3 regions of the Arthrobacter sp. PM3 genome follow, and region 1 is predicted to be linked to each of the others. Evidence: riboswitches for the same ligand, from Rfam matches in the RefSeq annotation. Region 1 holds a riboswitch; each other region holds the start of a gene.
What was found. Region 1 has a riboswitch for cyclic di-AMP ahead of CFN17_RS10835 (M23 family metallopeptidase). Riboswitches for the same ligand answer to the same signal wherever they lie in the genome.
Positions count from the first base shown of each region.

Region 2: another riboswitch for cyclic di-AMP. It lies ahead of CFN17_RS05405 (hypothetical protein); the one in region 1 lies ahead of CFN17_RS10835 (M23 family metallopeptidase).
Region 3: another riboswitch for cyclic di-AMP. It lies ahead of CFN17_RS09935 (hypothetical protein); the one in region 1 lies ahead of CFN17_RS10835 (M23 family metallopeptidase).

Region 1 is NZ_CP022314.1:2,343,406-2,353,549, forward strand. It holds gene CFN17_RS10805 (hypothetical protein) at 1-108, opposite strand, end outside; gene CFN17_RS10810 (cold-shock protein) at 287-670, shown strand; gene CFN17_RS10815 (DUF3027 domain-containing protein) at 679-1,287, shown strand; gene CFN17_RS10820 (MFS transporter) at 1,332-2,651, shown strand; gene serC (phosphoserine transaminase) at 2,658-3,788, opposite strand; gene CFN17_RS10830 (metal-dependent transcriptional regulator) at 4,128-4,823, shown strand; cyclic di-AMP (ydaO/yuaA leader) riboswitch at 4,974-5,187, shown strand; gene CFN17_RS10835 (M23 family metallopeptidase) at 5,192-6,013, shown strand; cyclic di-AMP (ydaO/yuaA leader) riboswitch at 6,137-6,320, shown strand; gene CFN17_RS10840 (NlpC/P60 family protein) at 6,617-7,375, shown strand; gene CFN17_RS10845 (HNH endonuclease) at 7,597-8,097, shown strand; gene CFN17_RS10850 (molybdenum cofactor guanylyltransferase) at 8,169-8,858, shown strand; gene CFN17_RS10855 (DUF6457 domain-containing protein) at 8,842-9,129, shown strand; gene CFN17_RS10860 (molybdopterin molybdotransferase MoeA) at 9,126-10,144, shown strand, end outside.
Region 2 is NZ_CP022314.1:1,168,694-1,178,837, forward strand. It holds gene CFN17_RS05395 (response regulator transcription factor) at 1-410, shown strand, start outside; gene CFN17_RS05400 (HAMP domain-containing sensor histidine kinase) at 403-1,410, shown strand; gene CFN17_RS05405 (hypothetical protein) at 1,583-2,254, opposite strand; cyclic di-AMP (ydaO/yuaA leader) riboswitch at 2,258-2,460, opposite strand; gene CFN17_RS05410 (hypothetical protein) at 2,635-2,889, shown strand; gene CFN17_RS05415 (cation:proton antiporter) at 2,925-4,067, shown strand; gene CFN17_RS05420 (DNA alkylation repair protein) at 4,064-4,792, opposite strand; gene CFN17_RS19895 (glycoside hydrolase family 16 protein) at 5,053-6,078, shown strand; gene CFN17_RS05430 (aspartate/glutamate racemase family protein) at 6,159-6,788, opposite strand; gene CFN17_RS05435 (hypothetical protein) at 7,140-7,460, shown strand; gene CFN17_RS05440 (glycoside hydrolase family 16 protein) at 7,491-8,252, opposite strand; gene CFN17_RS05445 (nuclear transport factor 2 family protein) at 8,301-8,729, opposite strand; gene CFN17_RS05450 (primary-amine oxidase) at 9,003-10,144, shown strand, end outside.
Region 3 is NZ_CP022314.1:2,146,208-2,156,351, reverse strand. It holds gene CFN17_RS09985 (YhgE/Pip family protein) at 1-282, shown strand, start outside; gene CFN17_RS09980 (TetR/AcrR family transcriptional regulator) at 279-941, shown strand; gene CFN17_RS09975 (hypothetical protein) at 950-1,651, shown strand; gene CFN17_RS09970 (hypothetical protein) at 1,686-2,222, opposite strand; gene CFN17_RS09965 (histidine phosphatase family protein) at 2,361-2,888, opposite strand; gene CFN17_RS09960 (dodecin family protein) at 2,947-3,150, opposite strand; gene CFN17_RS09955 (winged helix-turn-helix domain-containing protein) at 3,308-4,171, opposite strand; gene CFN17_RS09950 (hypothetical protein) at 4,754-5,617, opposite strand; gene CFN17_RS09945 (response regulator transcription factor) at 5,827-6,567, shown strand; gene CFN17_RS09940 (HAMP domain-containing sensor histidine kinase) at 6,589-8,187, shown strand; cyclic di-AMP (ydaO/yuaA leader) riboswitch at 8,347-8,506, shown strand; gene CFN17_RS09935 (hypothetical protein) at 8,506-9,321, shown strand; gene CFN17_RS09930 (bifunctional glycosyltransferase family 2/GtrA family protein) at 9,502-10,144, shown strand, end outside.

The sequences.
Region 1 (10,144 bases):
AACACGGTTGAACGCCAAGGCCATGACCGCGCCGACTGCAACAAGGGACAGCACAGCAATGGCGGCCGCAATGACCAGGAAGGGCCGCCGGTAACGCGTCAGTGTCATGTGGGCAACGCTAACAGTCCGGCATCGCCCGCGCCTCAAGCCACCAAAGTGAACAAGGCACGATAACCTTGACGGATAGAGACCAACACGGTCCGGGCAGTCATACCCTGAACCCGCGTATCCATGCGGATGCGGTGACCGCCGGCCGTGTCCCCGCAGAACGAAGAAGGTTGATTACGTGCCTACCGGCAAGGTCAAGTGGTATGACAAGGAAAAAGGCTTCGGATTCCTCGCTGGCGAGGACGGCCAGGAAGTCTTCCTGCCCAAGTCCGCCCTGCCCGAGGGCGTGAGCGAGCTCAAGGCCGGAACACGCGTTGAATTCGGGGTAGCCGACGGCCGCAAGGGCGCCCAGGCGCTGGGCCTGCGCGTACTGGACAAGACCCCATCCATCGCCAAGGCCAAGCGGCCCAGCGCCAGGGACCTCGCCCCGCTGGTCCAGGACCTCGTCAGCGTGCTGGACAACCTGTCCGGGACGCTGTCCGCGGGCAAGTACCCCGACGGCAACAAGGGCAAGGCGATCGCCGCCGCCCTCCGTAAGGTTGCCGACGAGCTGGACGTATAAGGCTCCCGATGACCCAGGAACCTGACCAGTTGCCGGCCCCGAAGGCCGGCCCCGCAGCGGCCGCCGGATCCGCGAGGACCGCGTCCAAGACGGCCGGATCAAAACAGGCACCGCGCCCGCGCGCCGGCGTGCCCGTCTGGCGCACCGGCAAGCCGGACGCCGTCCTGGCCGCCGCCGTCGACCTCGCCCGTTCGGCCGTGGAAACCATTGCCCCGGCGGAGCAGATCGGCGGACACATCGGTGCCCGCAGCGAAGGCGACCGCCTGGTGACGCACCTGTTCGAATCCAGGCTGCCCGGCTACCTGGGCTGGCAGTGGTATGCCGTCCTGACCCGGAACTCGCGTTCCAAAACGGTGACGGTCGACGAACTCGGCCTGCTGCCCTCGGAAGATTCCATCCTGGCACCGGCCTGGGTACCGTGGGCGGAGCGGGTCCGTCCCGAGGACGCACAGGCAGACGAACCCCTCGACGACGAAGCATCTGCCGAAGACGAAACGGACGACGCGTCCGCCGAGGACGAAACCGCCGGCACCTCCGGCCAGGACACCACCGGCGACGACACTACGGGCAAGGCCCCCACCGGAAAGCCGGAACGCTCCGCGGACGAGGCCGACTAGCGGTTGGAAACGCCAGGGAGAGTGCACGCGGAGGGCCGGGGCTGATGTCCACGTTCAAGTCCCTGCACATCCTGAACTACCGGATCTGGTTCGTCGGCGCGCTGATCTCCAACATCGGCACCTGGATGCAGCGCACCGCCCAGGACTGGCTGGTGTTCGCCCACCTGACGGCGCAGGACGCCGGGGCCGTCGGGATCACCATGGCCCTGCAGCTGGGCCCGCAGCTCTTCCTCGCCCCGGTGGCCGGGGTGGTCGCGGACCGCTTCCACCGCAAACGGCTCCTGGTGCTGACCCAGTCCGCCATGGCCCTGCTGAGCGCCGGGCTGGGCCTCCTCGTGATCGCGGGGGCGGCGCAGCTCTGGCAGGTCTACGTTTTTGCCCTGCTGCTTGGCGTGGTGTCCGCGCTGGACGCGCCGGTGCGGCAGACCTTCGTCTCGGAACTGGTCCAGGACGATTACCTCCCCAACGCCGTCGCCCTCAACAGCGCCTCCTTCAACGTCGCCCGCATGATCGGACCGGCCGTCGCCGGTGTCCTCACCGCCGCCGTCGGGCCGGGCTGGGTGTTCCTGATCAACACCCTGACGTTCGTCGCCCTGCTGGTCAGCCTGGCGAAGATTCCGGCGGCGTCGCTGCGGCGGATGCCGCGGGCGGCGGCCGGCAAGGGCCGGATCCGTGAGGGGCTGCACTATGTGAGGTTCCGCCCGGACCTGGTGGTGGTGCTCGTGGCCATCTTCATCGTGGGGACCCTGGGCCTGAATTTCGCACTGTTCATCGCGGCGATGGTCGGCACCGAGTTCGGCCTCGACGCGGGGGCCTTCGGCCTGATGAATTCGATCATGGCGATCGGCTCGGTCGCCGGGGCGCTGTTGGCCGCCGGCCGGGGCAAGCCGCGGCTGAGGTTCGTCTTCGGGGCGGCCGGCGCGTTCGGCATCACCTCGGGCATCGCCGCGCTGGCCCCGAGCTACTTCTGGTACGGGGTGGCGCTGGTGCCCGTGGGGCTGTTCGCGATCACCATGATGACGAGCGCCAACGGCTACGTCCAGACCACCACGGACCCCGTCATGCGGGGCCGGGTGATGGCCCTCTACATGGCGATTTTCATGGGCGGAACGCCGATCGGGGCGCCGTTCGTCGGCTGGGTGGCCAACACCGCCGGCCCCCGCTGGTCCATGGGCGTCGCCGCCGCGGCCGGGCTGCTCGCGGCCCTGATCGGGCTGCTGTGGATCATCCGGGCGCGGCAGCTGCGGCTCCACTTCAACCGCCGGGCGCGGGGACTGCGGTACTTCCGGCTGGAAAGCCGGGCCGGCGTCAACGACGACGGCGCCGCCCCGGCACCTGGCCGGGACGACGCCGTCGGGAGCTGACGATGTTTACTTCTTGAGCTCCGCCACCACAAAGTCGATGCACTCCAGCAGCGCCGAGACGTCGTCCGGTTCGATGGCCACGAACGTGGCGATGCGCAGCTGGTTGCGGCCGAGCTTGCGGTAGGGCTCGGTGTCCACCACGCCGTTGGCCCGGAGCACCTTGGCGATGGCCGCGGCATCGATGGTGTCGTCGAAATCGATCGTGGCGATCACGTTGGAGCGGTCCTCGGCCTTGGCCACGAACGGCGTGGCGTAGCTGGAAGCCTCGGCCCAGCGGTAGATCCGGCCGGCGGAATCCGCGGTGCGGGCGGCGGCGAAGTCCAGGCCGCCGTTGGCGTTCAGCCACCGCACCTGGGCATCCAGGGTCACCAGGGTGGCCAGCGCCGGGGTGTTGTAGGTCTGGTTCAGCCGGGAGTTGTCAATGGCCGTCTGCAGGTCCAGGAAGTCGGGGATCCAGCGGTCGCTGGCCTTGATCCGGGCCGCGCGTTCCAGCGCCGCCGGGGAGAACAGGCCCAGCCACAGTCCGCCGTCGGACGCGAAGTTCTTCTGCGGCGCGAAGTAGTAGACATCCGACTCCGCCACGTCCACGTCCAGGCCGCCTGCGGCCGAGGTCGCGTCGACCAGCACCAGCGATCCCTCGTCGGCGCCCGCCACCCGCTGCACGGGGGCGGCCACACCGGTGGACGTCTCGTTCTGCGGCCAGGCGTAGACGTCGACGCCGGCCTCGGCCTGCGCCGCGGGGCGGGTGCCGGGCTCGGCCTTGATGATGGAGGAGCCGGCGAGGAACGGCGCCTTGTCGGTGGCCGAGGCAAACTTCGAGCCGAACTCGCCGAAGGACAGGTGCTGTGCCTTGTTGTCCACGAGCCCGAAGCAGGCGACGTCCCAGAATGCGGTGGAACCGCCCACGCCCAGGATCACCTCATAGCCGTCCGGGGCGCGGAAGAACTCGCTGAGGCCGCTGCGCACCGAGCCGACAAGGTTCTTGACCGGCGCCTGGCGGTGCGAGGTTCCCAGCAGCTTCGCCGATGCCGCCGCGAGGGCTTCCATCTGTTCCGGGCGGACCTTGGACGGGCCGGCGCCGAACCGTCCGTCCTTGGGCAGCAGGTTGGCGGGGATCGTGATGCTGGTGTCGCTCACAGTGGCTCCAATTTTCGGCTGGTACGTGGCGTGGCTGGCAGATGCCCTGGCAGGGGTGGCTGGATCGGGCCCCCCGTTATATTCTGCCTGTTTCATTTTGCCCGCGGCTGACGGTGATCCGGAAAAAGGCCTGTCACAGTCCGGTCATTGAGACGCCGGTGCCGCGGCGGGACGGCCGGGGGTGCCGGCGCAGGCCGGACGAAAAATTATCCGGAGTAATTCAAAATAGGCTAGGCTGTCCTGCGAACGTACGGCGGGTCCCGCCAGGGCATCCTGCATGATGCCCGCACGCGGTACGGTGGGAATGACGCACGGACTGCGCTCGAGGAGCTGAGCTGAATGACGGATCTGATCGATACCACGGAGATGTATCTTCGGACCATTCTGGAACTTGAAGAAGAAAACATCGTCGCCCTCCGTGCCCGCATCGCCGAACGGCTCCGGCACTCCGGCCCCACTGTTTCCCAGACCATTGGGCGGATGGAACGTGACGGCCTGGTGGTTGTTTCAGGCGACCGGCACCTTGAACTGACCGAAACCGGACGGAAACGCGCCATCGGCGTCATGCGCAAGCACCGCCTCGCCGAACGCCTCCTCGCCGACGTGATCGGGCTCGACTGGGCCTACGTCCACGAGGAAGCGTGCCGCTGGGAGCACGTGATGAGTGAACGCGTCGAGCGGCGGATCTTCGAGATGCTCGACTACCCGACCGTTTCGCCCTACGGCAACCCGATTCCCGGCCTCGCGGAACTTGGCGGCGCTCCCGCCGGAACGCCTGCGGACGGCGTCGTGAACCTGCTGGAGGCCATGGCCGGCTACGGCGCCGGGTCCCGGGTCACGGTCAACCGCCTCGCCGAGCCGATCCAGGTGGAACCGGAGCTTTTGGCCCAGCTGGACGAGGGCGGGATCCGGCCCGGGGCTCTGGTGTCGCTGGAGCGCGTGGGGGAGTACATCTCGGTCCGCGTGCCGGATATCGAAGGTGCCCTGGAGTTGCCGCCCGAGGTTGCCGCGCACGTCTTTGTAACAGTCGCCTGACCAGCCGCAATGCGGCAGTCATGGGACGACCCATGAGTTCTGCACACCAGCGATTACGGATTTATTACCGGGTGGCTTAATCCTCTATAGTTAGTGGCCTGTACCGATACCAAAGCGTTACCTGATCCGAAGCCGAGCCCTGCCAGCGGATCAGTCGCAGAACCACCTCCTGGCAGGGGCGGGGGAACCACTTTCGGCTGCTTCTTGAGCAGCCTCGGGGTGAAGTCCGTCAGCGGCAAGCAGCTTCCATTGAGGGACCCCCAGGGGTGCCTCCGTGTCCGGGTGCTTGCAGTGGCGGACCGGGTCTTTGATCTCTCTGACCCGAATCCGACAGCTAACTTCGCAGGCTATCCAGAGAGGAACCGTTCTTGACCACCCAGACCGCCAGGGGCCGTCGCCGCGCGACCGGTCCCGCTCCGGAGCCGCGCCCCGTCGTCACCTATACGGCCGAGCGCCCGCGTGACGCGCACCGCGATGAACGCCGGCGCCGCCGCAGCCCGTTCCGCCAGGTCACGGATTTCGCCGCCGCCAGCGGCGTGGGGCAGAAGGCCGGTATAGCACTGGCTGCCACCGGTCTGGTGCTCACGGTCACGGTCCCCGTCACCAACCCGGTCATGGCCTCGAACACGGGCGGGTCCGGCGCGATTTCGGCCGCTGCGCAGCCGGATGTCACGGCTGCCGCCGCCGCAAAGGTTGATTTCAGCCGGACGGCCGTCACCACCAAGGGCGACCCGGACGGCAAACTCAAGCAGCTGCTGAGCGCCCAGTCGGTCGGCAGCATCACCCGCGCCGCGTCGGCCGGCACGCTGGGTGCACCGCTGGACCAGATGGTCACCGCTTCGCCGTTCGGTTACCGCGTGAGTCCCATCACGGGAGGCGCGGGGGAGTTCCACCGAGGCCAGGACTTCGCCGCCCAGTGCGGCACGCCGGTCCACGCGGCCGCCAGCGGCACCGTGACCTTCAACGGATGGCACCCCTACGGCGGCGGAAACCGGGTGGTCATCGACCACGGCAACGGCCTGGAGACCACGTACAACCACCTGTCCTCGTCCACGGTGACGGTGGGCCAGAAGGTCTCCCGCGGCGACGTCGTCGCCATGAGCGGAACCACCGGCGCCTCCACCGGCTGCCACCTCCACTTTGAAGTGATGGTCAACGGCGACGTCGTCGACCCCCTCGGCTGGCTCTAATAAAGACGATGGCCGACTCTCAATTCACCGTGACACGCCGTGATCTGAATGTGACATTGCGGCCGGACTCCTGTAGGGTTTGAAGCACGCCAACTTTTCCGAAGTTGGCGCTCTTGAGTGGATTGCCTAGCTCTGCCACCGCTCAAGGTCCGTTCGCATTACATCGTCTGGCAGGGGCGGGGGAACCAATTTCGGCCTTCGAAAGAAGGCCTAGGGGTTAAGTCGCAAAGCTTCCCAGGAAGCGGCGCGGCCGGGTGACTCCCATCCGAATCCGACAGCTCACCTCGTAGGCATTGGGAGAGGCTACTTTCGTGTCTTCACGCCACAATGCTGCGCGTCTGCGCACTGGCGCGGCTCACCTGAGCCCGCTGGCATCCACATCACGTGCCGCCCTTGCCGGTGCCCGGATTGGATCACGTTCCGCAGGCTCAATCTCTACCGAGCCCGGACAGCATGCAGTTCCCGCTTTTGGCGCGTCTTCGCAGTACACCCTTCGCTAAGTAACCCGTTTTACGGGGCGATCCGGCGTACCCCCAAGATGCCGGAGCGTCCTCACTCCGCGCCCGAAGCGCGCGGTCCAAGGATCACGAAAGAGAGAACTTAATGACTACTCGTGCAACCGCTGCACGGCACCGCGCCGAGGTCACCAAGACCAACTCGTTGGCTGTTATTGCTAAGGCTGTCGGCGACAACGCCGGCGGCATGGGCCGTCAGGCCGCGGTCATCGCCGCAGCCTCCGGTCTGGTTCTGACCAGCGGAATCGCAGCCAACGCTGCTGAGACCAACGTTCAGCGCGAATCCACCTCGGCTTCGGCCCTGGAGGTCCAGTCCTCCGCTCCGGCCACGATCTCGGCCGCATCCACCATCGCGATCTCCTACGAGAAGCCCGCCGTCACGACGACGCCGGCCCCCGTCGTCGAGGCCCCCAAGCCGGTCGTCAAGGTCCAGGACGCCACGGCTTCCCAGGCCGGCGGCGCCCAGCTGGGCGTCAGCGGCGGCGTGGCCGCCCAGGCCCCGGCCGGGATCGGCAGCGGCGCCGGCGCGACCATCGCTGCTGCGGCCTACGCACAGATCGGTGTCGCGCAGGACTGCACCGCCCTCGCCACCAACGCCCTCGCTGCGGCCGGCATCCACTACCACGGCTGGCCGGCAGGCTACCTGTCCCTGGGCCGCACCGTGAGCGCCGCGGAAGCACGCCCGGGTGACCTCGCGTACTACCAGAACGGCGGCGTCGGCATGGCCCACATCGCGGTCTACGTCGGCAACGGCATGGCAGTGCACGGCGGCTGGAACGGCGGCACCACCGCGCTGTACAGCGTTAACGTCGGCTCCGGCCCGGTCTTCATCCGCGTCGGCGGCTAAGCTCACGCCCACCGCACACGCAAAGACCCCCGCCTCACGAGGCGGGGGTTTTTGCGTTGCCGGGGAATGAACTTTCCGCGCCGCCCGCCGCGCCAGCGAAAAAATATTCGGTGATCCGGCAGTTGAGTGTTTACTCTTGTCTTGTCGATCCATAGCCCGACCATGCAGAGGGCAGCCGGCCCTCGTGCCCCTGGCGGGTGCGGCCGTGAAGAGGTATGCGGATGCGCACTCTCGTTCTGAATGCTGGATATGAGCCGCTGGCGGTAGTCACCTTCCGCCGGGCGCTGGTCCTTGTCCTGACCGGAAAGGCCAGTGTGGTGGCCGAGGGGGACGACCCCGTGGTCGGCCCCCAGGACATCCTGGGCCGCCCGTCCGTCATCCTGCTAAACCGCTACATCCGGCCGCGGTACAACACGGTCACGGCGGTCAGCCGCCGCGGCGTGCTCCGCCGCGACGCCCACCGCTGCGCGTACTGCGGCAAGGCCGCCCACACGATCGACCACGTCCAGCCCAAGTCCCGCGGCGGTGCCGACTCGTGGGAGAACCTCGTGGCGGCGTGCCTGCGCTGCAACAACGCCAAGGGCGACCACACGCCGGCGGAAATGGGCTGGAAGCTCGGCTTCGTGCCCGGCCCGCCGAAGGGCACCATCTGGCAGATCAAAGAACTTGAGAAGCCGACGCCGGCCTGGGACCCGTTCCTGCTGCCGGAATCGGCCGCCTGAACTGCTGTTTGAACTGCTGTTTGAGCTGTTGTTTGAACGAATAGTGGCCGGTGCCGGGTTAGGCTGACCCCGTGGAGTTCGACGCCATCATCCTCGCCGGGGGCAGGTCCGCCCGTCTCGGCGGTGTGCCCAAGGCCCGGCTCATGTATGACGGCGCCACCCTCCTCGCGCGGTCCCTGCGCGCCGCGGACGGCGCCGGACGGGTTGCCGTCGTCGGGCCCGACCCCGGTGACCTGCCGGCGGGGACCCTGACCTGCCGGGAAGATCCGCCCTTCGGGGGACCGGCGGCCGCCATCGCGGCCGGGCTCAGCGCCCTGGCCGACCGCGCCTCAAGTCCCGGCGCCCCCGCGCCCTTCACCCTGGTCCTGGCCTGCGACATGCCCCGGTCCGCAGCGGCCGTCCGTGCCCTCGCCGACGCGCTGATCGACGAACAGGCCGGCATTGCGGGCGACGGCGTCATGGCCGTCTCGGCCGAGGGGCGCAAGCAGCCGCTCGCGGGTTTTTATGGCACGGCTGCGCTACAACGGGCTGCGACGGACGCAGCGCGCGAGGACAGGCTCGAAAACGCCTCGGTCTTCGCCCTTCTTGCTAGGCTGGAGGTGCGGGAAGTTCGCGTCCCCCAGGGGTCCACGGATGATGTTGACACTTGGGATGACGCAGCCGCACTAGGGGTGTCCGGCGGGATTCCAGGCCTTGGTCCGGGCCCCGGCACCGCGCAGCAGAACCCGACCATGGAGGCAAACGGTGAAAAGCCAGGATGAAACGCTGGAAGACTGGTGCCGTGCCCTGCTCCAGGCCCTCCAGCTCGAAGAAGTCGAGATTGACGTGAACGAGGTCCTCTCCCTCGCAGGCGTGGCCGCGCACTCCGTGGTCCGCCCGGCGGCGCCGCTGACCACGTTCATCGCAGGCTACGCCGCGGGCCTGGCCTCCGGTGCGGGACAAGCCGCGGATGCCGACCCCATGCAGGCCGCCATGGCCGTAGCCCGCAGGCTTGCCAAGGACTACGCGGCCGCCGAAGCCACCGGGGCATGACGCCCGCGCCCCCGGAGGGCAGCGGACCCGACCCCGCAGGCACGGACGAGCCGCACCGGCATCTGGCCCACACCTGGCAGGAGGCCCGGCAGCTCGCCTTCGACTGCGCCGCCCCCATCCCCGCCGCCCCCGTCCCGCTCCGGCAGGCCCTGGGCCGGACCCTGGCCGCGGACGTCGAGGCACAGCAGGACATGCCCCACTATGCCTCCTCCGCCATGGACGGCTGGGCCGTCAACGGCAGCGGTCCCTGGATCCTGGCCGAACCCAACCAGCGGCTGGCCCCGCACCAGGCCAGCCCGGTCGCCACCGGCGGCCTCATCCCGGCAGGCGCCAAAGCCGTCCTGCGCAGCGAAAGCGGCGTCATCGACACCGACGAGGACGGCCTGCCGGTCCTGAAGCTCGGCGGTTCCGCGAAGCCGGGCGATCCTCGCAACGGCGACCACATCAGGAAAGCAGGCGAGGAAGCTGCCGCCGGCGACATCCTGATCAAGGGCGGCACCGTCCTCAATCCGGCCCACCTGGCCCTCGCGGCCCTGGCCGGAACCGACACCCTCCCGGTGCTCGGCAAAGCCGTGGTGCGCCTCGTCTTCACCGGCTCCGAGGTTGTCACGTCCGGGACGCCGGCGCCCGGGCAAGTCAGGGACACCTTTGGCCCCCAGCTGGGAGCGGTCGTGGCCATGCTCGGCGGGATCTGCACCGAGGAAGTGAAGATCGGCGACACCTATGCCGAATGGCTGGCAGCGCTCGAGGACGGCCAGCCCGTCTCTCCGCCCGGCGCCGGGAGCACCGCTGGCGATCCTGCCGATGACAGCCCGCCCGCCGACGTCGTCATCACCACCGGCGGCACGGGACGCTCCGGCACGGACCACCTCCGGCGTTCCGTCGCGGAGCTGGGCGGACGCCTGCTGATCGACGGGATCGCCATGCGGCCCGGCCACCCGGCCGTCCTCGCCGAACTACCCGACGGCCGCTACGTCATCGGCCTGCCCGGCAACCCCCTCGCGGCCATGATGGC
Region 2 (10,144 bases), 1.2 Mb from region 1:
CCGGCGAGAAAATCAGGGGCCTGGACGCAGGCGCCAACGACTACGTGACCAAGCCTTTCGACGCCGGTGAGCTGGCGGCACGGCTGCGGGCACTGACCCGTACCTTTCCGGCCGCACGGGCGCCGCTGGCGATCGGCGACTGGGAACTGGACCCGGCGTCGCGAACGGTCCGGTCCATCTACGGCCACACGGTATCTCTGACCGCGAAGGAGGGCCAGCTGCTCGCGGCCCTCGCCACGGAGCCGGACCGCGTCTTTACCCGGGACGAACTCCTGACGGCCCACTTCCACCCCACCGACCAGCCCGGTGTGATCGACACGTACGTCCACCACCTGCGCCGGAAGATCGCCCGGACCGTCGTCCGCACGGTCCATGGTGTCGGCTATCAGATCGGCGACGCCCGTGAGTAGCGGCGGGGTTCCCGGCGGGGATCCGGACCGCTCCACCCTGCGGAAGGCCTCGCTCAAAGTCGCGCTGCGGATCAGCGCCGCGTGCGCGGTGATGGTCCTGGCGCTGCTCGCCGTTACGGCCCTCTATCTGCTGAACCAGCTGGCCCATCCCAAAATGCCGGGGACGGCGTCACCCGGGACGGCGTACGCGTACCTGGATTCCCGGGATGTGCTCGAGGCCATGGTGATCGCGGGGGCGGCAGGGATCGTGCTGGCGGGCGTCACCGGCTGGCTCAGTGCGCGCAGCGCCATCCGTCCCCTCGGCGATGCCCTGGCCCGGCAACGGCGTTTCGTCCAGGATGCCAGCCACGAGCTGCGTACCCCGCTAACCATCCTGGATACCCGGATCCAGCTGGCCCAGCGCCACACCGAACCCGGCTCCCGGCAGGCCCGGGACCTGGCCCGGATCCGGGACGACACCGCAACGCTGACCGGGATTGTCAACGAGCTGCTCCTCGCGGCCACCGCCGGAGTGCCCGGCCGGCCGGCAGCACCGGCCGACCTTGCCCGCACCGCCGCCGATGTCGCCGAAGGCCTCCGGCTCGTGGCGGAGGAACGGGGCGTGCACCTGGACGTCACCGCGGACGCCCGGCCGCTGGCCCGGATCGACGGCAACGCCCTGCGCCGCGCCGTGCTGGCTCTGGCGGACAATGCGCTTGCCCACACCCCGCCGGGCGGCCGCGTGGGAATCACGACGTCGGTCGAGCAGAACCGCGCGGTGATCACCGTCGCGGATACGGGGACGGGAATCACCGGCGTCGACCGGGACCGGATCTTTGACCGTTTCGTGCGGACCGCCGGCAACGGCGGACCGCACGGGCAGCGGAGCTTTGGCATCGGCCTGGCCCTTGTCCGGGAAATCGCCGTGGCGGCGGGGGGCGCCGTCGAGGTGGCTTCCACCGGCGCGGCGGGAACGGTCATGAAGATGACGCTGCCGCTGGCCGGGACCGCCGGGCCGTGAGCGGCCCGGCGGCGGGGAAAGCCGGCACATAGGAAAGACCGGCGATCGCCTGCCCCCAAGGGAATTCGATCGCCGGTCTTTCCGGACTGGTTGGCGCTGCCTTGCTGCGCCCTATACTGCGGCGCCCTGCACTGGCAGGGCCCGCTCACTGGCCTGCGAGCGCCCGGACAACTTAGGCGCGGACGAAGGTCACGCCGCCGGTCGCGGTGAGCCAGGACAGCGGGTGGACGATCGTCTGGTTGGAGCCGTTCATGCCGCCGCTGACCACCTGGCCGTTGCCGGCGTAGATGCCGACGTGGCCGGACTGGACCACCATGTCGCCGGGCTGCGGGGTAGCCACCACAGTTCCGAGGCCAAGGAACGCCCGGGGGCCGATGTCGCCTACGGGCTTGCCTGCCGCGCCGAGGGCCTTTTCCACCATGGCGGTGCAGTCCTGGGTGATGCCCAGCTGGCTGTACGCGGCGGACAGCATGATGGCGTTGCGGCTGCCGGCAGGGGCCGCGGCGGCAGGGGCAGCCGGGGCGGCCTGCACCTGGACGGTCGGCTTGGGCGCGGCCGGGGCCGCTGCGGGCGCGGCGGCGGGAGCAGCGGCAACAGGCTTGGGCTGTTCGATGACCGGCGCGGCAATCGAGGAAACCGCGGGGCGGTCAAAGCTGATCTTGACGGTTGAATCGGCGCTGACGGGCGCACTGACCTGCGCCTGGACGTCAACGTTCGACGCCGGAGCGGAGTCCCGCTGCACAGGTGCGGTAGCGGCGTTGGCCGCCATTCCGCTGGTGAGGACCAGGCCGGATGCGGCGGTGATGACGGCGGCATGGCGCGCAAAAGTATTGATTGAAGTCATGGATGTACCTCTCCCAATGCCTGCGAGGTGAGCTGTCGGATTCGGATGGGAGGCACCCGGCCGCACTCCAGGGCCCGGCGTAGCGGGCACCGTGCGGCTTCACCCCAAGGCCTGCATGTCAGCAAGCCGAAAGTGGTTTCCCCGCCTCTGCCGGTCGTTGCTGCGAGTTACCCCCGTGCCGCGGCAGAGTTAGGCAATCGGCTGGGGAGCGCCCGTATCGGAGACAACAGGCACATATCCACCGTAACGCGATCCGCGGTCAAAAGTCACATTCAGGTAACGGCCGCCACGTTTCGGACCCGCCGAAGCCCATAGGGCTGCACCTCATCCGAACACTAGGATGATGCCATCAGCACCACCTTCGAAGCGGAGGCCCGAAAATGAACAGGCACTGTGTCGCGATCTGCCAGCTGAGCAACCAGCCCCAGGAGGATTTCGACGTCAACACCGAGCTGCTGATCCTGGACGGCCAGGACGTCCACGTCTCCACCTGGGACGCGGAACCGCGGGACGGCGGCTTCGATGAGCACGTCTTGAACGACCGGGTGGACGCCCTTGGGTTCATGGTGGTCAACGACTGGGCGTTCCTGGACGGCAAGGCCTACGCGGTGGTGGAACGGCGGTCCGGAACCTAGGCGCGGTGCACGGCGGACACGACTAATTTCGTGCCGTGACGTTCCTGACCCTGGCGCTGATCGCCGTCGTCGCCCTGGCCGGCCCCCTGCTCGCACTGCCGGTGCGCTGGCGGCTGCCGGTGGTCCTCGGGGAACTGCTGGCCGGGATCGTGATCGGGCGCTCCGGCCTCGCCCTCGTGGATCCTGCAGATCCCACATTCAGCCTGCTGGCCAACATCGGCTTTGCACTGATGATGTTCGTGGCCGGAACCCATGTTCCCGTGCGCGATCCTCACATCCGCTCGGCGCTCGGCCACGGCACCCGCCGGGCCGTCGCAGCCGCCGCGGCAGCGGCGGCGGTTGGAACCGGGATCGGCCTGCTTTTCGGAACCGGCCATGCTCCCCTCTACGTCGTACTGCTGGCGTCGTCATCGGCCGCACTGGTCCTTCCGATCGTGGACTCCCTACGGCTTGGCGGCCCCCACGTCATCGCCATGACCGCGCAGGTGGCTATCGCCGACATCGCCTGCATTGTGGCGCTGCCGCTGCTGGTGGATCCGCCGCACGCAGGCCGGGCGGCGCTGGGTGTCCTCACGGTAGCGGGCTGCGCGGCGGTCCTCTTCTTCGTGCTGCGCTGGCTGGAGGACACGGGAATCCGCGGGCGCGTGCACCGCCTCTCGGAAAACCGGAAGTTTGCCCTGGAGCTAAGGATCCAGCTCGCGGTGCTGTTCGCCCTTGCCGGCGTCGCGACCTTCAGCAGCGTGTCGGTGATGATGGCGGGCTTTTCCTTCGGCCTGGTGGTGGCCGCCGTCGGCGAGCCGAGGCGGCTGGCCCGGCAATTGTTCGCCCTCAGCGACGGCTTCCTGGGCCCGGTGTTCTTTGTCTGGCTCGGCGCGTCCCTCACCCTGAAGGACCTGGCCGGGCATCCGGACATGATTGCCCTCGGGGTGGCGCTGGGGGCCGGGACGCTGGTGTCCCACGCGAGCCTCGCCTTCCTGGGGCTCCCCTTGCCGCTCGGCGTACTGTCGGCAGCCCAACTCGGTGTGCCGGTGGCGGCCGCGAGCATCGGCACCCAGCTTCAGGTCCTGCTCCCGGGCGAAGCGGCGGCCCTGCTGGTGGGCGCCCTGATCACAATCGCCGCCAGCGCCGTCGCCGGGTCCCGCGCGGCCAGGAAGTTCGCCCTGCCCCAAGGGACCTAAGAAGTCGAAGGGCTGAACTGCAGCTCCGGCCTTCGCCGGGCCATCTCGGCCAGGACCCGGGCCACGGCCTCTGTGGCGGCGTCAAAACCTGCACCGGTGTCACTCTGTGCGCCGGCGGCGCCGGCGGCAAGACTGCCGGCGGCGGACAGCAACTCCCCCGAGGACCCGCCGAGCACGGCACGGGCCTGGCGGACGAACCTGGCCCAGTCTCCGGAGCCGGCACGCAGCGCCGGCAGCGCGGAGAGAAGCGCGGCACGGCGCAGCCAGACATCGGACTCGCGCACCCACCGGTCCAGCACGCTCTCGGCACGGGCCCTGCCCGGCGGGTCAAGGCCGTCCACCAGGGGGCCGAGGACGTCGATGGCGAGCGGATCAACGAGCTCCCGGACCCGCGCATCCCGGATGAAGCCCTCCAGCCGGGTGAGATCCGAGTTGGTCAGCAGTCCCACGTTGGCCTGCAGGAGCACCACCGCTGCGAGGCGGCGTTCGAACACCGGCACCGCCCACAACTCCGCGCCGAGGGACGTGACCTCATCATGTGCCAGTCCCGGGTACCGGCGCCCGGCGTCGCGCACCGCCCCGCGCACGGCCCCCACGGACGCACCGTAGAACCGCAGGGCGCGGCCGCCGGGTTCCCCGCCAAGCCGGGCACGCATCGTCTCGGCGCGGCTCCAGGAACTTTCCCGCTGCAGCGAGAGGTCAATGAATTCGCCGGCATCACTCACGCGTCCATTCTTCCCCGCTTAAAGCGGACGCGTCACCGGGGTTTGCGGGCCATGGTAACGATCCGGTAACGTTGGCCCCTGGTCGTGAAGGCCAGGCCCGAATGCAGGGCCCCGGACTGCCCCCTTACCGGGCCCGGTTGCGCCGTTCGGCGCCTGCTCGCCCGTGCCGTTGCGGCAGGGGCCGGATGAAGCTTCCCGCATCCTCCGCCGCACTGCCCGCTGCGGTGGTGTGCGCCCGTCACAATGCCCGGAGGGGTCCGTTGTTTAACAAATCACCGATCAAAAGCGCAGCACCAATCAACAAACTCGCCGTCGCGATGGCCATGGGCGCGCTCGCCCTGACCGGGTGCAGCGTCGCCCCCACGGCCGGGGTCTCGGCCACGTCCCCCACACCGTCGGCCAGCCAGGAGTCCCGCCCGGCCCCGGGAGCTGCGGCGCCGAAGCCGGCCGCCGCCTCCGCCGTCAAGCCCGCCCCCGGAACTGCCACGGCCGGGCCCGTAGACGTCGCAGCGGAAGCCGCCCCCGCAGCCGTCGCACCGGCCGCACCTGCCGCCGTCGCACCTGCTCCGCAGGCGGCTGCTGCGGCACCGGTTCCCGCGCCCGTTACCGCCCAGGCCGACGTCGCCGCCACCGGCGACGGTTCGCAGGCCGCCGCCGTCCGGGGCTGGGGTGCGGTTGTGGCCGGCGACGAGTTCTCCAAGGCCGGCGCCCCGGACTCCACCAAATGGAGCGTCTTCAAGGGGACCGGACACGCCGGCAAGGGCGTCCGGAGCCCGCAGGCGTGGTCGGTTGCCAACGGCGTGGCGACCGTCAGCGGCGACTCGGCCGGCACCACGGGCGGCATGTCAGCCAAGTTCGCGCAGCAGAAATACGGCAAGTGGGAAACCCGCATGCGGACCAACGCCCGCGACCCGAAGTACCACCCGGTCCTGATCCTGTGGCCCAACAACAACGCCTCGCCCAACTGCGCCGAGATCGACTACGCCGAGGGCAGCACCAATACCGCCCAGATCAAGTTCTTCCTGCACTATGCCTGCGGCGGATCCAGCTTCCAGACCACGGCGGCCAAGACCATCGACACCACGCAGTGGCACAACTATGCCGTGGAGTGGACCCCGGCCGGCATCACCGGCTACATCGACGGCGTGAAGACCTTCTCGGACACCAACCCGGCGCACCTGCCCTCCGTGGGCATGCACCAGACGCTGCAGCTGGACTGGTTCCCCGACGGCTCGGCGACCAAACCGTCGCAGATGCAGATTGACTGGGTGCGCGTCTACAAGTAGCCGCCGCTCCTGCCGGCAGCCCCGTTCCCCTTCGGGCGCGGGGCTGTCCTGCCTTCTGCCGCGCCTGTCCCAGGATTGAGTCAGGCACGCTGCAGCTCCCGGACGGCCACGGCGGAGACCAGCATCGACCCGGCCGCGGTCACGGCATCGACGACCGGGACGCCGAGGCGGCCGCGAAGCACCTCCGCCATGCCGATGCTGCTCAGGCCCGTGCTGGCCTGGACAATGACGTCGGCGCCGGCCTCGACCAGCATGTGGGCCGCGGCGAGGGCGTCGAAAATCCCGGCAGGCATCAGGAAGGCATCAGGCGTTTCGACCCGTCCTGCGCCGTCGATGAGCAGCATGCGCTCGCCCAGCGTGGCCGAAATCGGACCCGGCACGTGGGCCCCGAGTCCGAGGACTCCGATCCGGCCGCCGAACGTCAGTGCCGCAGCCGCCGCCGCGGAGCCCGCCCCGATGACCGGAATGTCGACGGCGGCACGGGTTTCGGCCAGGCCGGGATCCGACGCGCAACTGATGATCAGGGCATCGGCGTCGCCGGCCATTTCCCGGGCCAGCTGAACTACCTTGGGCGCCGCAGCTTCCAGGGACGCCTGGTCATGTACGCCGGATGGCTGGTCCGGAATGCAACGGGAGGTCACGGTAAATCCGAAGGCTTCCTGCAGGAGCTTCCCGTGGGCGTGAAGGAGGCGGCGGTCGGAGGTCGTCATTACCCGGATTAGTCCAACGTGCATGACATCTCACCTTTCCGAACGGATTCCTTGGCAGGAGGCTACCGTGTGAGTGTTTCGGTGACTTTGCGGGCAGATGACCACTGGACGCCCCCGTCTGGCACGGGGGACGCACCGCCGGAGGTGCTGGGACGCGAGCTGAACACCCCGGAGCCGTAACCTGCGCATCACCTTGGCAAAAACTTCGCCGTCGTTAAGGTTGTGTGCCCGGCGCCGTTGTATGGTGTGTCACGGTGGTCCGCCTTTGGATCCGGGGCAAACACCCGGGATGGGGGGAAGGCGGATGACCGGTTCCGGGCTCAGCCGGAACGATGATCAAAGGAATAGCCCATGTCGGTGGAGCCGTCGTCCCCTCCCGGACGCCTCGAGGAACAGGAACACGTTGACTTGGCATCCGGCCCTGGATACGCCGCCGATGCTGCCGGAATCCGACATCAAGCCGCCAGGATTATCGAAGCCGTCCTGGCCGACACCGCGCCGGAGCATGCCCGCGCCAGGGATCTTCTCCGCCAGCAGATTGCTGCGCACCCCGGGCACCCGGAACGGGCGCTGGTCGAACACCTCGCCGCGCTAAAAGCTGTGCCCGGACCGGACTACGGGATGCCTGGCGCGGCAGACATGGCCGGGCCGAGCGGCCACTCCGCGCAATAGTCCGGCCCCGGAGCCTGCCGGTACCGGAGCCTACTTGTAGACCCGGATCCAGTCGAGCTGCATCTGGCTTGGATTGGTGGGGTTTCCGTTGGGAAACCAGTCGAGCTGCACCGACTGGTGCATCCCCACAGTGGGCTGGTGCGCCGGGTTGGTGTCGCTGAACCACAGCATCCCGTCGAGGTAGCCCTTGATCCCGGCAGGAGTCCACTCCAGGGCATAGTTGTGCCACTGGGTGGTGTCCAGGGTCCGTGCCGCCCGCGTCTGGAAGTTCGGGCCTTTGCAGGCGTGGTGCAGGTTGAACTTGATTTTGGTGGTGTCCGCGGTGCCTTCCGCGTAGTCGATTTCGGCGCAGGTGGGCGAGATGTTGTTGTTCGGCCAGAGCATCACGACCGGGTGATATTGCGTATCCCGCGCGTTGGTCCTCATCCTGGCTTCCCAGCGGCCGTACTTTTGCTGGGCAAACCTGGCTGACATGCCGCCGGTGGTGCCCTTGGCATCGCCGCTGACGGTCACCACGCCGCCGGCTACCGCCCAGGCCTTCGGACTCCGGACACCCTTGCCCGAATGCCCCGGACCGTCATAGACCTTCCACCTGGCGGGGTCGGGCGCCCCGGTGTAGTTGAACTCATCGCCGGCCAGCACTGGCCCCCAGCCGCGGACGACGGCGGCCTGGACCCCGTCGGATACCGCCGTCACGGCATCCGACCGTTCGAGGGCGGGGGCCGCACCGCACCCGCTAAGTGCCAAGGAGCCTGCCGCGGCGAGCGCCGCGGCCCTGCGCTTCGTAAACATCGGGTTCTCCTGTGCTCTTGAGTTCGTGCCGGACGGCGGTCCCGGCACTCAGCCGGTCGGGTCCGCGGGCTGATCCGGGAGCCGGCCCGCCAGCAGCCGGACGGTCTCGGCGATGCCAACGTCCTCACGTTCAAGCTCTTCCATGTACAGCCGGCCGCCCGTGATGAGTCCGTCGCGGATCTCGAAGATCGTCACGCCGCGCATGTCGAAGGGCTGCCCGTCCGTGCGGGTGCCGGCCCAGGTCCATTCACTCCAAACGGTGTCGCCGTGGTCCACCGATTGGACTGCCTCTGCGTGAAAGTCCGGAATCCCGGCGAACATGGCGGCCCAGTTCGCGTGCATCTGTGCCCGTCCCACAAAGGCCCTGGCGGGGTGGGCCGGCTGCACGCTTTCGTAGGAGTCGTGGAACAGCGCGGCTGCTGCCTCGAGGTCGTGGTCATTGAGCGCCGTCAGCAGGCGCTGGATAACTTCGCTCATCGATCACTCCTCGGTGCGGCGTCAACGTCAAATCTACGCCGCGGCCCCGCAAGCCTCCAGACCTGGCCGCCCCCAGGTTCCGAACTGATCTGCAGGCGGGGACATCGTGCGCGCCGGTGGCGTTAGTCCAGTAAATCGAGGACCCGTTGGGCACCACTTGGGCCCCCGGCCGGCGCGCCGATGCAACGGGCTGGAAGTCTCTGGTCCGATGACCGGGACCGCGCCTAAACTCTACTCACTCGCTTGTCCTCCGCGTCCTCAAAGGAGAGTTCCGTGAGCACTGCATCCCCGTTCCATCCGCTGGATCCACTCGGCCCGGAGGAGTTCCGCTCGGCCGCCGCACTGCTGGCCAGTGCCCATGGCGTCTCAGCGCCCGCCTGGCGGTTGACGGCCGTTGAGCTGATCGAACCGGACAAGGCCGCCGTCGCCGCCTTCGAGTCCGATCCCGCGGGGCCGGTTCCGGAGCGCGTTGTGGGGGTGAACTGTTTCGAACGGGCCTCAAACGCCGTCTACCAGGCACGTCTGTCGCTGACCCGCGGCGCGGTCATCTCCTTCACCCTCATGCCGGGCGTGCAGCCGAACCTGACCGTGGACGAGTGGGAGGAAGCCGATGAGGCCCTGCGCACCCATCCGGAGGTGATTGCGGCGTTGGCCAAGCGCGGCATCACGGACATGTCCCTCGTGTTCATGGACGTCTGGACCTACGGAGCCGCGGTGATCCCGGAACAGTACAGGGACCGGCGGATCGGCTGGTCGGACACCTGGCTCCGGGCCAGCGCCGGCGCGAATCCCTATGCCGGCCCGGTCAACGGGCTGCACTGCATCATTGACGTCAATTCGATGGAACTTCTGGAGATCGAGGACGCCGTCGCGGTCGAGCCGCCGGACATCATGGGTGAATACGTGCCCGCGATGATCCCGGAGCGGATCCGAAACGCCAGCACGCGCGAGGAGCTCAAACCCCTGCAGATTGTCCAGCCGGAAGGAGTTTCCTTCAACCTGGACGGCAACCGGCTCAGGTGGCAGAACTGGTCCATGCGGATCGGGTTCAACTACCGCGAAGGCATGACGATCCACCGGGTCAGCTACCGTGACGGCGGCCGTGAGCGGCCGATCGCCAACCGCCTGTCTTTCGCCGAGATGGCTGTCCCCTACCGCGATCCCGGCGTCGATCATTACCGCCGCACCGCGTTCGACGTCGGCGAATGGGGTCTCGGGTTCATGACGACGTCGCTGGAACTGGGTTGCGACTGCCTCGGCGAAGTCCGGTACCTGGATGCCGTGATGCACAATTCGGCGGGCGAGCCGTACACCATCAAGAATGCGATCTGCATTCACGAAGAGGACGCCGCGGTGCTGTGGAAGCACATGGACCACAACGGCAGCACGGAGGTGCGCCGGATGCGCCGGCTGGT
Region 3 (10,144 bases), 200 kb from region 1:
GTGGTGCTCATCCTGCTGGTGCTGCAGCTCGTGTCCTCCGGCGGCACCTTCCCGTGGCAGACCACGCCCGAGCCGCTGCACGTGGTGCACCAGATCCTGCCCATGGGCTACGTGGTCACCGGGATGCGCCACCTGATCTACGGCGCCGATCTCGCCCTGATCGTGCCCACCCTGCTGGGACTCGTTGGCTACACTTTGCTGGGACTGGCAATGTCAACGCTCGCCGTCCGCAAGAACAAGTACTGGACCCTGAAGTCACTGAAACCGGAGATCGCCGTATGACCACCAGCCCGAGCGGCGGCAGCACGGCGGGCGCCGGAGATCCCGAGAAGAAACTCCGGCCCGGCCGCACCAACGCCACGAAGCAGAAACTCTTCGAGGCCTCCATGGAACTGATCGGAGAGCGCGGCGCGGCCGGCGTGACCGTCGACGAGATCGCCACGGCCGCCGGGGTCTCCAAGGGAACTGTGTACTACAACTTCGGCAGCAAGTCGGACCTGATCGCCCAGTTGCTGCGCCACGGGGTGGACATCCTCATGGCCCGGCTCCTCAGTGTCCGGGACGACTCCGCCGATCCGCTCGCCGCCATGGAGGAAATGATCGGCCAGGCGATGGACTTCATGGCCGACTATCCGTCGTTCGCCCGGCTCTGGGTCAGCGAAAACTGGCGGACTCCCAGCGAATGGCAGGACACCTTTGCCGAACTCCGCGGGCGCTTGCTCGCCGTGATCGGTTCCGCAATCGACGGCGTCGCCGCCGCCTATCCGGTTGATCCGGCCGTGTCCCGCGGCAGCCTCGAAACGGCGATTTTCGGGGCGTGCTTCGTGGTAGGGCTGGACCGCCAGACCTACAACCCGGAACGGACCCGGGAACAGAGCGTGAACGCAATTATGGCCTCCATGCGCGGCTACGTCGTGAAGCAGCCGCCCGCTCAGGCATGATTGTTCACATGCGTCACATGGGTATCAGCGGGAAGATCGCCATCGGAGCGTTCATCGCCGCCCTGGCGCTGCTGGTCCTGACCCTGATGACCCTGAACGAGACCGTGTTTTTGTGGTTCGCCGGCGCTTCGGCCACCGCGCATGTGGCCTGTGTGGGCGAGGTGGTGGTCCGGCGCCGGCACAAGACCCTGGCCGCGAGCGGACTGGGCAGTATCCTCTTCATCGCGTTCGGCATCGCCTTCCTGCGGCAATGGGGGCTGGCGTTCAATCCCGATCCCGACGCCCTGTCCACCCGGGTCGACGCCAGGTATCCGGACCTGTACTTCTACCTGTCCGCGGCGGCGGGAGCCCTCACCCTGCTCTTGCTGTTCGCCGGCACCGTCCTGCCCGGCAGGGCCCGCGGCCGGCTCGCCCCGGTCGCCCGCGGCGGACGCCGCCCGGCACCTGCGTCGAGGGCTTCGGGGGCCAGAACGGCAGGCCCGCGGGCTGCCGGGAGGCGGACGACGGCGCGCGGAACGGCGGCGCGCCCGGCCGCACCGCGCGCTGTGGCCCGGCCCGCGACGAAGGCACCGGTCCGGTCGGCCGCCGCAAAGGCCGCAGTCAAGGCACCCGTTAAGGCACCGATGAAGACGCCCGTCAAGGCGCCAGCCAAGTCTCCGGTGAAGGCACCGGCAGCGAAAACACCTGCCAGGTCCTCGTCCCGGCGCTAAACCCGCCTGCCGAACCGGCGGGAAGATCACCGGCTCAGAGGTTGCGCGGCCTGTCATCCGGGTGGGTTGTCCCCGTGCCACCGGCGGCACCCGGACCGGGTGCGTTTTCGCCGCTGCGCGGCTCACCGGCGACCTGCTCACCTGGCACCTGCTCACCGGAGACGGGGGCGCCGGCGGTCTCGTCGGACCGCATCTGCCTGCGGGTCGGGGTGTCTGTGGCCGGCGTGTCCTGCCCGGCCGTGACCACGTCCGGGTCCAGTTCGTCGGCCTTGCGCAGTTGTTCCTGCGCGCCGGAGCGGACCTTCTCGGCTTCCTCCTGACGGCCGCGGGCTTCCTGCCGCAGCCGCTCGGCCTCCAGCTCGGCCTGCTGAGCGTCGGCTTCGGCGCGTGCCGCCTTGGCCTCGCGTTCCCGCGCGGCGAATTCGTCCGCCTTGGCTTGTTCGCGCATCTCGGCGGCGCGGTTGCGGTCCGCCGCCTCCTTGCGCCGCCGGCTGACCACGACGGCCACTGCGACGATCACCAGAACCACGATGACGCCGACGATAATTCCCATGAGCTGCCCTGAATCCACGTTGATCCACCTTTTCCCTGAAGTTGTCCTACCTGCCCCAAAACCACTGGAGAAACCACATCAGCAAACAGGAACAGTAAACCGCAGAACGCAGCAGGTAGCTATGGCCCCGGGCCGGTTGCCGGCCCGGGCGGCCCGTTATTTGGCGCGGGGCACCTTGAAGTGGGTCAGCCTGGCGTCCTGCCCGTCGAGCTCGGCCCAGGACTTTTCCGTTTCCAGCACGGTCAGCCCGCTGGTCGGATAGCGCGTGGCGGCGTCCATGTAGGCGTCGTGGTCTGAATCGCGCGACGCCAGATGCATGGCCAGGTCCTGCACGCCCGGCATGTGCGAAATCACCAGGAGCGTGTTCACGGTGTCCGGGACGTGGTTGATCACGGCCAGCATCCGCCGTGCGGACGCGGCGTAGAGGCCGTCCTCGAGTTTCGCCGTCGGGGCCTTGTCACCGAGCGCGTGGCACACCCATGTGCAGGTCTGCCGTGTGCGCAGCGCGCTGGAGCAGAGGATGAAATCAGGGACAAACCCGTGCTTGAGCAGCCATTTTCCGGCGACCGGGGCATCCTTGTGGCCGCGTTCTTCCAGCGGCCGTTCGTGGTCGGCCACCCCGCCGGGCCAGTCGGACTTGGCGTGGCGCATGATCACCAGCCGTTTGATGTGATGCGCGCTCATGGCTCAATCCTAGTGCGGCGCCGGCCGCCCACGGGCGCGCATCGCCTGTGGTGCCGGCTCAGTCCTCCAGGACAAATGTCACTTCGAGGACAACGTGCCAGGCGACGACGGCGCCGCCGCTGATTTCCACCTTTTGTTCTTTGACCCACGCCCCGGTGACGTTGCGCAGGGTCTTGTTGGCCCGCTCGATGCCTTCCTTGATGGCGTCGTCGAACGAGGTTTTGGAGTTGGCGCTCAGGGTGGTGATACGTGCAACAGACATGCTTCCTCCCGGTAGTCGAATCAACGATCCGAAGCCTACGCCGGAGCAGCGAAACACAACAGAGGCCAACCGCGCCCCGGGCCGCTGCGGGGATGCGCCGCGAAAGCGACAGCGCCCGCCCCCATGCAGGGGGCGGGCGCTGTGCGCGGGAATGTGGCTAGATGGAGTATTCCGGGGCGGCCCAGACCACCACTTCGGGGTGCTCGTAGAACCGGTAGCCCTGGCCGCGGACGGTGCGCACCGTGTTGGCCAGGCGACCCAGCTTGGAACGGAGCCTGCGGATGTGGACGTCGATGGTCCGCTCGTTCGGGACCTCCTCGGCGTTGCGCCACAGGCCCTCAAGCAGCTCGTCACGGCCCACGGTGCGGGTGCCGTTCTCCACGAGGTAGTTCAGGAGCTCGAATTCCTTGAACGTCAGATTCAGGGATTCGCCGTCGAGGTGCACTTCACGGCGGGCGAGGTCGATCAGGACGCCGGACGGCCGCGGATCCTGCGGCTGCTGCAGCCGCGCGGTTTCGGGGCGCTGGCGGGCTCCGGCGGTCGGGTCACCGAAGGTCGAGCGGACGACGTCGAGGGCAGAGCCCGGGGCACTGGCCGGGGCGACGGCGACTGCGGCGTAGCTTTCAGCGCCGGCAACCAGCGACTGTGCGTAGGCCCGGATTTCCTGGGCAAGCTTGGCAATCGAGGTGCCGGCGGCCGCCGCGGTCTCCTCGTCGATTCCCATGTACAGCACGAAGCCGCGGGCGACGTTGTCACTGGCGGCGGGACGGGCCGGGCTGCCGGCACCCGGCGCAATCACGGGCGTCGGCGCCGTGGCGGGGGCGGGCGGGACGGCGCGGAGCTGGCCGTAGGAATCAGGGTTGTAGCCTTGGGCTGCATATCCGGGGGCCGGGAAAGTGCCGGTGGATCCGGCAGGGGCGAAAGCGGAGCGTCCGCCGAAGCCCTGGCGGATCCCGGAGGTTTGGGCGGCCTTGCTGGCGTTACGGACGGAGATGTGGACGTATCCGGATGCAACTGACATGGAATGCTTACCTCAATGTGAATGGCCGTCATCGCGGCTCGAATGCTACTTTCCCCGCAATGAAACTGGGGAGGGGCGCCCGACTCTGGGCTGGGGGGCGAATGCCTAGAAACTCTTGGGGTGTAAAAGTTAGGCGTGCATTCGACAACAGCTCATCTCGGTACCAGCGGGTGTGCTGACCCAGGAAGCTGCGGCTGCAGGTGCTGTTGAGTTCTTGTTCACAATTGAAGTGTGCAACGTAACAATGCGAACGTGCAAGTAACAAAGGGCCGCCTATTCCACATAGTGAGACGGATCAACGAATTGTAGTGGAAATCACAATTCTGTCCGGCCGATAAAATAACAAGTGTTTTTCCGACCGGCGGGTCAGTATGCGGATTCATGCGAATTTTATTCGACCGACCGGCCAACATAGCCGAAATCATTCACAGCAACGTACTTGGGCGAAACCGCGCGGTCCCGCCGTCGCCTGCCCGGCTGTCCACGGAGTGGTCATCCGGTCCGGGCGGTCCCGGCCGGGACGGGCCGGCTCCGTCGACTCTGCCGCCGGCCCCGTCCCGGGCCGGCGGCGGAGTCCGGGGTCTAGTTGGACTGGCCTGTGGAGGTGGCCGCCATCACCAGGACGGTGGCCGCCGTGTAGCCCGAGCCGTCCTTGGCCGCGACGATCCGCACCGTTCCGCCGGCAACGATGTCCGCGACGCTCAGCTGCGTGCCCGTGCCGCCGGCCTGCTGGCGCCGCTGTTGCAGATTGCTCACCACCACGTCGCTGCCGAGGGCGTAGGTGCGCGTGAAGCCGTCGCTGCTCTTGACCGTGACGGCGGACGAGCTGACGTCGCTCACCGTCCCCGTCTGCTCGGCCATGGTGATGTAGTCGCTGCCCTGCAGCACCACGTAGTCAGCATGCACCGCGGAGGACAGTCCGGTGCCCATGCCGCCCAGCCCGCCGGCCGCGAAGTCATCCGGGCCGTCATGGCCGGACATGCCGCCGTCGGCGAAGCCGCCCTGCCCGGAGCCCGGTGCGCCCGGGGCCGAGCCCTGGCCGAAGGCACCCTGTCCGCCGGCTGCCCCGAGCGCCGAATTGTCGGCTGCTGCCGAACTTGAGGTCAGGGCGTAGATGCCGGCGCCGGCGCCGGCTGCCAGGGCTGCCGCGGCCCCGGTGACGATGAGTCCCCTTTTGAGTGTCCAGGGCCTGGCCGTGGCGGCATTCCTGGAGCTGCTTGCCGGGGAGCCCCAGCCTGCGCCGGTTACGGGAACATCCCGCTCCTGCGGGGGCATGCCCCAGGCCGGCGCCGGGGCCTGCACGGCAGAAGCGGCAGGGGCGCCCCAGCCCGGGGCAGCTGCAGCAGCGGGTGCCGGGGGCGTGGTCACCGGCGGGGACGCCGTGGCGGCGTCGCGGGCGGAGTCGGGTGTGGGGCCGGAACCGGTTCCGGGAAGCTGACCGCTCATGGTGTTTCTCCTTATTGACTGCAGAGGGTGCGGGTCGGTGTTCACCCCCAGCGTGCTGAGCGATCCTGTGTCCGGGCTGTGCGGGCCGACAGCCGTGCCTGTGACCTCACCTCTGCCCGGATCGCCGTCCAGCTCGCTAGGCTGGGATTCACAGGCGCCGCACAGGATCCCCAAAGCCCCGCCTAACCGGTAGATCGGAGAGTTGTCCCATGGCCACATCGCACTCCATGACCAACAACCTTCCCCAGCTCACGCATCCGGACGGCTCCCCCATCCGCGCGCTGGTGGTGGACGATGAGCCGAGCCTCTCCGAACTGATGAGCATGGGCCTGCGGATGGCCGGCTGGTCCGTGGCGGTCGCGGAAGACGGCCCCGGGGCGGTCCGGCTGGCCAAGGAGTTCCGGCCCGACGTGCTGGTGCTGGACGTCATGATTCCCGGGTTCGACGGCGTCGAGGTGCTCAGCCGGATCCGCGCGTTCGCGCCGGAGGTGCCGGCGCTGTTCCTTACGGCCAAGGATGCCGTCCAGGACCGCATCACCGGTCTGGCGGCCGGCGGAGACGACTACGTCACCAAGCCGTTCAGCATGGAAGAGGTCCTGCTGCGCCTGCACCGGCTGGTTCAGCGCTCGGGCGTGGCCGCTATGGACACCGCGGAACTCGTGGTGGGCGACCTGGTGCTCAATGTCGACACCCGCGAAGTCAGCCGGGCCGGCGAGGAGCTGCACCTGACCGCCACGCAGTTCGAACTCCTGCGCTACCTCATGGAAAACCCCAAGCGGGTGATCAGCAAGGCCCAGATCCTGGACCGGGTCTGGGACTATGACTTCGGCGGCCAGGCCAACATCGTGGAGCTCTACATCTCCTACCTCCGCAAGAAGGTCGACGCCAACCACGCCCCCATGATCCACACGGTGCGCGGCGCCGGCTACGTCCTGAAACCGGCGGACTGATCCGTGCCAACCCTCTCCGGCATGACCCGTGCCCCCGGGCGCGACTGGCGCAATCCGGCCACATGGCATCTGCGCACCCGGCTGGTCCTGGTCGCCATGGCGCTGCTTGTGGCCATCTGCGGCGCTGTGGGCCTGTTCAGCTATGCCTCAATGGACCTGTTTCTGACCCGGCAGCTCGACACCCAGCTGGAGCAGGCCTCCCACCGGTCCAGCGAGTTCGGCCGGCCCTCGTCCGGGTCTTCGGGCGGGCGCCCCGACCCGCTCGAGGCCCGGGGGCAGGGCATCGGGACGCTCAACGCCCGGATTGAGGACGGTGAGGTCGGCAGCGCCGGGTTCCTCGGCGGCGACGCCACCCGCAAGAGCCTCTCGCCCGACGACAACGCCGTCCTCCTGGCGCTGGCCCCCAACGGCATTCCGGTGGACAGGACGCTCTCGGCAGGCGCGTACCGGCTCACGGCGGTCCGCGCGCCGTACGGCGACATCATTGTCACCGGGCTCCCGCTGGAAGAAAAACAAAACACCCTCGCCTCGCTGGTCTGGACCATGGTGGTGGTCTCCGCCGGCGGGCTCGTGCTGATCGGCCTCGCCGGCACTGCCCTGATCCGGCGCACCATGAAGCCGCTGGAACAGCTGTCCGAAGTGGCCACCCAGGTCTCCCGGCTCCCGCTGGACGCGGGCGAGGTGGCGCTCGCGGTGCGCGTTCCGGCGTCGGCCGCCCATCCCGGAACCGAGGTGGGCAGCGTGGGCTACGCGCTGAACCAGATGCTGGACAACGTCTCCAACGCGCTTGAGGCGCGGCAGGAGAGCGAGATGAAGGTGCGGCAGTTCGTCGCCGATGCCTCGCACGAACTGCGCACGCCGCTCACGGCCATCCGCGGCTACACCGAGCTGATGCGCATGACCGAGCATTTCACTCCGGACGGGGAGAAGTCCCTCTCCCGGGTCCAAAGCCAGTCCGAGCGGATGACCACCCTGGTGGAGGACCTGCTGCTGCTGGCACGCCTGGACGAGGGGCAGCCGCTCAAGATCACCGACGTCGACCTCACCCAGCTGGCCATCGAAACGGTGAGCGATGAGAAAGTCATGGCCCCGGACCGTATCTGGCACCTTGAACTGCCGGACGAGCCCGTGGTGGTGCGCGGCGACGCGACGCAGCTCCACCAAGTCCTCGCCAACCTGCTGTCCAACGCCCGCAAACACACAGAGCCCGGGACCACGGTAGTCACGGGCGTCATGCGGTCCGCGGACGGCAGCGCCGTGATCACGGTGACAGATAACGGCAGCGGCATCGCCCCCGAGTTCGTGGGGCGGGTTTTCGCCCGCTTCGCCCGGGCCGATGCCGCGCGCGCCAATCCGGCAAGTCCCGCCGCCAAGCCGGCGGTGGCGACGGCCGGCGCCCGGCCGGGGTCTGCTCCCCGCGCCGGCGCAGGCCCTGCTTCCATTGGCGCCGGCCCGGCCGGGGCGGCTTCGCCCGCACCGACCTCCGAGGGTACGAGCGGGCTGGGCTTGTCCATCGTCCAGTCCATCGTGGCGGCCCACGGGGGCACCGTCGAGGTCACGTCGCGGCCCGGCCGGACAGAGTTCGCCGTGCGGCTGCCGGCGGCACCGCCGTCGGCCTAGCGCCCGCCCTCAGGCCTGCGGGGCGGCCGCGCAAGCCGACACTCCGGCACTGTGACCCCCGTTACCGAAATGTGACTTAAGCTGCCAAGTGCTGTAGCGTCGATGTGGTGCGGCCTGAACTGACGCCGCACATCCGGTTGGACGCCAAACTCTGCCGCTTCCCGGATTCCGCTGGACCAGGCAGAGGCGGGGGACCCAGAGTTCCCGGGCATTCTGCACACTTGCGCCCTTGGGGTGAAGCCGACACGTGACTTTCCGTGCGGCCGGATGACCTCATCCGAACCCGACAGCTAACTCCGCCGGCGTTGAGAGGCGATCATGACTGACTTCCAGGTACAAACGCGCCCTGACGGCGCTTCTATCCGCTCCCCCAAATCCCGGCACCGCGCCGAACCGGCGCGCCAGGCCACCGGACTGTCGCGGCTGGCCGCCGGGCTGGGCGCCACCGGGCGCCGCGCCGCCGTCGCCACCGCAGCCTGCGCGCTGCTGCTCGGCGGCGCCGCCGCCAGCCAGGCAGCCGAGACGGCCGCCCACGCGGCAAACTTTGCCGGCACCGAGGCGGCCACCGTCGCCGACCCGCTGGCCAAGCTCAACTTCGAACGCGTCCAGGTTGCCGCGACCGGCGCCTCGGCCGGGAAGAACGTGGCAGCTCAGCTCGCCGATGTGCAGGCCGCCGAGCCGCCGGCCAAGGCCCCCGCGGCTCCGGCCCCGGCCGCCCCCGCACCGGCCGCCGCGCCGGCGGCGCCCGCAGCCGCGCCGGCGGCGCCCGCTCCGGCAGCCGCGCCCGCACCGGCACCGGCACCGGCCGCCGCACCGGTCGCAATCGACGACCCCGCCGGCGCACAGGCCTACGCGGCTGCCCAGCTGGGCAGCTACGGCTGGGCACCGGGCCAGATGCAGTGCCTGCAGAAGCTCTGGACCAAGGAATCGGACTGGAAGACAACCGCCACGAACCCCAGCAGCGGCGCCTACGGCGTGGTCCAGTCCCTGCCCGCTGCCAAGATGGCGAGCGCCGGCGCCGACTACATGACCAACTACCGGACCCAGATCAACTGGGGCCTGAACTACGTCAAGGAGCGCTACGGCTCCCCCTGCGGCGCCCTGAACTTCCACCTGGCGCACAACTGGTACTAAGCCGTCACCGTACCGGCGATGGGCCGGCACCGGACCTCAGGTATCGCCCGCGCCCGCCAGACTCACAGGAACGCCCCGAACCGGCCGGTTCGGGGCGTTCCTGTGTTTCCGTCGTACTTCCACAGGCCCCGCACAGCTTGACCCTAAAGCCCTCATATGGGCCGCCGGGAAAGTTGAGCCATGACGTTCACAGACCAGGCCTCAGGAACCCCGCCCCGACCCACGGCGACGCTGGCCGACGCGCACGCACCGGCTCCGTTCGCCGGTGCGCTGACCGATCCCGGCGGCCGGCGCTCACCGGTTGACACGCGTGCCAGCACACCGCTGCTGGACGTCACCATCCCGGTCTTCAACGAAGAACGCGACCTCGAGGCCTGCCTGCGCCGCCTGCACGCCTATCTCCTCGGATCCTTCCCGCACCCCTTCCGGATCACGGTGGCGGACAACGCCAGCACCGACGGGACGCTCAAGACCGCGGAGCGGGTAGCGCGCGAGCTCCGCGAAGTGACCGTGGTCCACATGGCCGAGAAAGGGCGCGGCAACGCGCTGCGGAAGGTGTGGCTCGCCTCGCCGTCGCCTGTCCTGGCCTACATGGACGTGGACCTGTCCACCGACCTCGCGGCGCTCGGCCCGCTCCTTGCCCCGCTCATTTCGGGCCACTCCGACCTCGCGATCGGCACCCGCCTGACCCGTAGTTCACGCGTGGTCCGCGGACCCAAACGGGAATTCATCTCGCGCAGCTACAACTTCCTGCTGCAGTCCCTGATGGGCGCCCACTTCAGCGACGCCCAGTGCGGCTTCAAGGCGATCCGCGCCGATGTCG